Regions from separate parts of the Streptomyces sp. NPDC017246 genome, predicted to be linked through region 2. Evidence: riboswitches for the same ligand, from Rfam matches in the RefSeq annotation. Region 2 holds a riboswitch; the other holds the start of a gene.
What was found. Region 2 has a riboswitch for glycine ahead of gcvP (aminomethyl-transferring glycine dehydrogenase). Riboswitches for the same ligand answer to the same signal wherever they lie in the genome.
Positions count from the first base shown of each region.

Region 1: it holds a riboswitch for glycine, as region 2 does, so the genes downstream of both, gcvT (glycine cleavage system aminomethyltransferase GcvT) here and gcvP (aminomethyl-transferring glycine dehydrogenase) in region 2, are expected to answer to the same signal.

Region 1 is NZ_JBIRMW010000005.1:232,062-235,465, forward strand. It holds gene glyA (serine hydroxymethyltransferase) at 1-212, opposite strand, end outside; gene gcvH (glycine cleavage system protein GcvH) at 245-622, opposite strand; gene gcvT (glycine cleavage system aminomethyltransferase GcvT) at 700-1,824, opposite strand; glycine riboswitch at 1,997-2,092, opposite strand; gene ACH4MY_RS14050 (AAA family ATPase) at 2,244-2,906, shown strand; gene ACH4MY_RS14055 (enhanced serine sensitivity protein SseB) at 3,052-3,404, shown strand, end outside.
Region 2 is NZ_JBIRMW010000007.1:430,405-433,808, forward strand. It holds gene gcvP (aminomethyl-transferring glycine dehydrogenase) at 1-1,486, opposite strand, end outside; glycine riboswitch at 1,663-1,762, opposite strand; gene ACH4MY_RS19560 (PRC-barrel domain-containing protein) at 1,876-2,241, shown strand; gene ACH4MY_RS19565 (DNA polymerase IV) at 2,381-3,404, opposite strand, start outside.

The DNA.
Region 1 (3,404 bases), on a different contig from region 2:
ACGTGCTCGCAGCCACCGTAGTAGCGGCGGCCCGGGTAGCCCTCGGCGTACTTGTTGGTGAGGACGGAGCCCTGCGCCTCCATGACGGCGACCGGAGCGAAGTTCTCCGAGGCGATCATCTCGAGGGTGGACTGCTGACGGCGGAGCTCGGCGTCGACGGCTGCGGCGACGTCCGGGTCCAGCTCGTGGAGGGGAGTGTTCAGAAGCGACATGAATCGATCCCTAAGGGGTCTCGGGCCCGGTCTCAGTTCCCGGAGAACGCGGTGTACTCGTCGGCGGAGAGCAGCTCGTCCGGCTCACCCGCGACGCGCACCTTGAACAGCCAGCCACCCTCGAACGGAGCCGTGTTCACCAGCGACGGGTCGTCCACCACGTCCTGGTTGGCGGCGACGACCTCACCCGTGACGGGGGAGTACAGGTCGCTCACGGACTTCGTCGACTCCAGCTCGCCGCAGGTCTCGCCCGCGGTGACCGTGGAGCCGACCTCGGGGAGCTGGGCGTAGACGACGTCACCGAGCGCGTTGGCGGCGAACTCCGTGATGCCGACGGTCGAGACGCCCTCCTCGGCGTCCGACAGCCACTCGTGCTCCTTGGTGTAGCGCAGCTGCTGGGGGTTGCTCATGGCCTGATTCTCCTGGATCGGGGGAGTGCTGATGAACGTGGGTCTTGCGGGGTGAGACGCGAAGTGAGACGGATACGTCACTTCTGGCGCTTGTAGAACGGCAGCGCGACGACCTCGTAGGGCTCGTGGGTGCCTCGGATGTCCACACCTACACCCTGGGTGCCGGGCGTGGCGTGCGCCGCGTCCACGTACGCGATCGCGATCGGCTTTCCGAGCGTCGGGGACGGGGCGCCGGAGGTGACCTCGCCGATCACCACGCCGTCCTTGACCACCGAGAAGCCGGCGCGCGGGACCCGGCGGCCCTCGGCGACCAGGCCGACGAGCTTGCGCGGCGGGGCGGTCTCGGCGCGCTCGGCGGCCTTCTCCAGCGCCTCACGGCCGACGAAGCGACCCTCGTTGGTCGTCTTCTCGAACTTCACGACGCGGCCGAGGCCGGCGTCGAAGGGGGTGAGGGCGGTGGTCAGCTCGTGGCCGTACAGCGGCATGCCCGCCTCCAGGCGGAGCGTGTCGCGGCAGGACAGGCCGCAGGGGATGAGCCCGACCGGGGCGCCCGCCTCGGTCAGCGCCTTCCAGACGCCCTCGGCGTGCTCGGGCTTCAGGAACAGCTCGAAGCCGTCCTCGCCGGTGTAGCCGGTACGGGCGATCAGCGCCGGCACACCCGCGACCGTGCCGGGCAGACCGGCGTAGTACTTCAGTCCGTCCAGGTCGGCGTCGGTGAGCGACTTCAGGATGCCGGGGGACTCCGGGCCCTGGACCGCGATCAGGGCGTACGCGTCACGGTCGTCGCGCACCTCGGCGTCGAAGCCCTCGGAGCGGGCCACGAGCGCGTCGAGGACGATCTGCGCGTTGGAGGCGTTGGCGACGACCATGTACTCCGTCTCGCCGAGGCGGTAGACGATCAGGTCGTCGAGGATGCCGCCGTCCTCCTGGCAGATCATCGTGTAGCGGGCACGGCCCACACCCACCGTGGAGATGTTGCCGACAAGCGCGTGGTCGAGGAGCTCGACGGCCTGCGGACCGGTGACGGTGATCTCGCCCATGTGGGAGAGGTCGAAGAGGCCCGCCCTGGTCCGGACGGCGAGGTGCTCGTCCCGCTCGCTGGCGTAGCGCAGCGGCATGTCCCAGCCCGCGAAGTCGGTCATGGTCGCGCCCAGCGAACGATGCAGCGCATCGAGGGCGGTCAGACGGGGGGCAGTGCTCATGGGGTGGCTCCCGGGTCCCAAGGGCGGTTCGGTGACGAAACACATGACGGGCGAGGACGTCCTCCCCATCTGTCATGGAACCTGAGAGGTTCACCGAGAGCATCTCGTCTCCGAGAGATCGGCTTGCACCTTGGGTGGGGACACCGCAGGGTGTCCCGCTTTTCAGATCTGCCTCATCCGCGCGGTACGGGGCCTGAGAGATTCAAGGGAGGGTCTTGCTCCTTCGGCGTCCGGACACGGTGGTCCGGAACTCTCCCGCGCGGATTCGAGCGGCCGGTATGCGATTGTGTGGCGACTGTGCGCGCCTGGCGCGCACATCATTGCACGCGAGCTCGGCGGGGCACATCGCTTGTGTCTCATTACCGTTTCTTTACACTTTGTGGGCAAGGGTCTTCTCAGGCCCGGCAGGGGGAGAAGCGATGAGGTCCGAGCACACCGGCGCGTACGCGCCGAGTACCGGCATACCGTCCCAGCGGGCCCGCGCGAGAACCCGGGGCCGCGGCCGGCTCCTGCGCGACCTGCGCGAGCGCGGCGGCCGGGGCCCCCGCGCCCTCAGCTTCGCCGCCGGCGACCTGGTGGTCGTCTCCGGGCTGCCCGGCAGCGGCAAGTCCACCCTCATGAAGCGCGCCGTCGAAGGCACCGGCATCGACTCCCAGGACACCCGCGAGCGCTGGGAGGCCCGGATGCCCCGCTTCCTGCCGTACGCCGTCTACCGGCCGCTGGCCCGGCTCGCGCACTACGCCGGGCTGCGCCGCGCCCTGCGCTCCGGCGCCGGGGTGATCGTGCACGACTGCGGCACCCAGTCCTGGGTGCGGGGCTGGCTCGCCCGTGAGGCCCGCCGCCGCGGCCGGGCCCTGCACCTGGTCCTGCTCGACGTCTCCCCCCACATCGCCCGCCAGGGCCAGCGCTGCCGCGGCCGGGGTGTCTCGTCCTATGCCTTCGCCCGGCACCGCCGGGCCGTCGGCCGGCTCGTCGCGGCCGCCGAGTCGGGCCGTCTGCCGCACGGATGCGCCTCCGTGACCCTGCTCGACCGGGACGCGGCGGACACCTTGCGGAAGATCGGATTCCGCGAGGCTTCCTGAGAGACGGCGGGAAGAGACCACCTCCTCGGGGGCCCCGCGCCGGGCGCTCGTACCCTTGTCTTCTGGCCACGGCGGCGCCGGGGCGGCGTTAGGGTGCTGCCGGGCGGCCGGTACGGCAGGCCGTGCGAGAAGGGGAAACGCGACCGTGGACGTGACGTGGCCGGGCAATGAGCTCGAAGAGGTCCTTGCCGCCTCACTCGGCAACCCCTCGGCCGGTGGCCGGCTGGTCGAGGTACTCGGCCGCAGCCCGGTCTGGGTGCCCCTGCCCAACGGCGGCGGACCCGACAGCCCCGACCTCGACATCCCCACCATGGAGATCGACGGCGCGGCCTTCGTCCCCGTCTTCAGCTCCGAACAGCAGTTCCTCGCCTGTGTCGGCAGTCACATGTCCTTCACCGTCGCCCCCGCCCGCGAATTCGCCCGCGGCCTGCCCCCGCAGCTCGGCATCGCCGTGAACCCCGGCGGCACCGTCGGCGTCCCGCTGCCCCCGCCCGCCGT
Region 2 (3,404 bases):
GCTTGCGCAGGTAGCGCAGCATCGAGGTCTCGGAGCGGTGCGCGTGGAAGACCGGGTGGGTCAGGTACGCGTCGGAGCGCAGCAGAACGGCGGGCAGCGTGTCCTCGGTGGTGGCGTCCAGGGCCTCCACATCGGCGGTGACGCCGAAGGCACCCCACACGGCGGCGAGCTGCTCGCGCCCGGTGGTCTCGTCGCACGAGATCGACACCTGGTCGGCGTCGACGCGGTAGAGGTTCACACCGGCCTCGCGGGCGGCGGCCACGACCTCGTCGGCCCTGCCGGGCACGCGGGCGGTGAGGGTGTCGAAGAAGGCGCCCTGGGTGAGCTCCACGCCCCCGGCGGTCAGGCCGGCGGCGAGGATCGCGGCGTACCGGTGGGTGCGCTGCGCGATGCCCTTGAGGCCGTCGGGGCCGTGGTAGACGGCGTACATGCCGGCCATGACCGCGAGCAGCACCTGAGCGGTACAGATGTTGCTGGTGGCCTTCTCGCGGCGGATGTGCTGCTCGCGGGTCTGCAGGGCCAGGCGGTACGCGCGGTTCCCGTCGGCGTCGACGGAGACACCCACCAGACGGCCGGGCAGGGATCGGGCGTGCTTGTCCTGGACGGCCATGTAACCGGCGTGCGGGCCACCGAAGCCCATGGGCACGCCGAAGCGCTGCGTCGTTCCGACGGCGATGTCCGCGCCGAGCTCACCGGGCGAGGTGAGCAGGGTCAGCGCGAGCAGGTCGGCGGCGACGGTGACGATCGCGCCGAGCTCGTGGGCGGCGTCGATCAGCGGCTTGATGTCGCGGACGGCACCGGAGGCGCCGGGGTACTGCAGGAGCACACCGAAGACACCGCGCTCGGCGATCTCGGCCGGGATGCCCTCGGACAGGTCGGCGACGACGACCTCGACACCGGTCGGCTCGGCGCGGGTCTCGATGACGGCGATCGTCTGCGGCATGGTGTCGGCGTCGATGAGGAAGACACCGTTCTTGACCTTGCCGACGCGCCGCGCGAGCGCCATGGCCTCGGCGGCCGCGGTGCCCTCGTCGAGGAGGGAGGCGCCGGAGGTGGGCAGACCGGTCAGGTCGGCGACCACGGTCTGGAAGTTCAGCAGCGCCTCCAGGCGCCCCTGCGAGATCTCCGGCTGGTACGGCGTGTACGCCGTGTACCAGGCCGGGTTCTCCATCACGTTCCGCAGGATCACCGGCGGAGTGAAGGTGCCGTAGTAGCCGAGGCCGATCATGGGCGCGAGGACCTGATTGCGGTCGGCGAGCGTGCGGAGCTCGGCCAGGACCTCGGCCTCGGTGCGCGCGGACGGCAGGCTCAGAGCCTCGGTGTTCTTGATGACGTCCGGCACCGCGGCGGCCGTGAGCTCGTCGAGGGAGCCGTAACCGACCTGGGCGAGCATCTTGGCACGCGCCTCGGCGTCGGGCCCGATGTGCCGCTGCTCGAACGGGATGCCCTGTTCGAGTTCGGAGAGCGGAATGCGGTTGGCGGTCATGTACGGAGGCCTCCTGGTCGTCACGACCTGCGAGGGGCACCACGGCGCGGGTACCCGGACGGCCTCCCCCTCTGTCATCTCAACCTGAGAGTTTCACCGGCACGCCCCAGGGCACGCCGGCTTTCACCGTCGGTGAGAGCGCATGCCGTGGACACCGCTCTGCTTTCCAGAGTGACCTCGTCCGCGCGGTACAGGGGCCTGAGAGATTCCGGGGAGGATTTGCTCCTTCGGCGCCCTCCGGAAGGTTTCTCCGGGGGACTCTCCCGCACAGGGTCGACAGCCACAGCCAGCCTACCAGCGCTGTTGCGGCTTCCATCGCTCAAGTGGCCGACATCCCAGATGTGCACTTTCGTAGGGGTGTAGAGCAGTTGCGACCAGTTGGAGGGACCGTGCAGACCGATATCGATCCGCGCAGCCTGATCGGCCGCAAGGCGTACGACCGGAACGGACACAAGATCGGAACCGTGGACGAGGTGTACCTGGACGACGCGACCGGCATCCCCGAGTGGGCGGCGGTCCGCACCGGCCTGTTCAGCCGGGACGCCTTCGTCCCGCTGGAGCCGAGCGACCTGCTCGACGACGGGCTCCACATCCCGTACGAACGAGCCCTCATCAAGGACGCCCCCGACTTCGGTGTGGGCCGCCATCTCTCCCCGGAGCAGGAACTCCAGCTCTACCGCCACTACAGCCTGGCGCTCCCCCCGCCCCCGACGGACACCCCTGACACGGATTTCGGCCGCTTGGCAGGCCAGTAGAAGCCCGGGAGACGAGCCGCGGCCGCCACGAACGGGACCCCGACCCACCCGCGGCCCCGCGCAGCGGGTGCAGGCGGTGGTGGAGGGTGCGGGTGAGATCCCGGATCCCGCCGCTGCGGGTCGCTCCCGATCGCCCCCGTCACCCCCCGCCCACCAGAGGCAACGCCTCCCCCGGCACAAGATCCGGATCGTCCACCGCGAAGGTCCGCACCCGCCCCGGCTCCGACCCCGGCTCCTCGAATCGCACGGTGACCCGCCCGACCCCGCTCCCCTGCACCCAGCCCGCCCCGTACACCGCGTGCCGCACGTCGTGCCCGGGCGACCAGTGCCGCTCCACGGGCTGATCGGCCACGGGCTCGGCGGGGGCGGCGACAGCGGGTACGGCGGCCTCGCCGCCCACCACCCCGTCGACGGCCCCCGCGTCGGCCTCGGCCTCGGCCGCCTCCGCCTCGGCCCGGGTGGCCTGGGCGAAGAGATCCTCCTGCGTGTAGTCCGCGAGCCCGCTGACCCCGACCCCCAGCAGGCGCACGCCCCCCGTCGTGTCGACGGACTCGAGCAGCCGCCCCGCCGCCTCACGCACCACACCGGGGTCGTCCGTGGGCCCCCGGAGCGTCTCGGACCGCGTCAGCGTCGAGAAGTCGAACCGGCGGACCTTGAGCACGATGGTCCGCCCGGAGTGCCCGGAGGCCCGCAGCCGCCCCACACACCGCTCCGCGAGCCGCTCCACCTCGACCCTGATCCCCACGCGGTCGTGCAGGTCCACGTCGAAGGTGTCCTCGACGGACACCGACTTGGCGTCCCGCTCGGCCACCACGGGCCGATCGTCGTACCCCTGGGCCATCAGGTACAGCGAGGCCCCGTGCGCCCGCCCGAGAAGCCGTACGAGCTCGTCCTCGCCCGCTTCCGCGAGGTCGGACACCGTGGTCATCCCGGCCCGCCGCAGGTGCTCACCGGTGGCGGGCCCGACCCCGGGGAGGATCCGCACGGAACGGGGCCCGAGCAGCTCCCGCTCGGTCCCCGGTTCGATCAGGACGAGCCCGTCGGGCTTGGCCTCCTCGGAGGCGATCTTCGCGATCATCTTGGACCCCGCGAGCCCCACGGACCCGCTGAGTCCGGTCGTCGCCAGGATGTCGACCCGCAGCCGCTCCCCTGCGGCCCGGGCG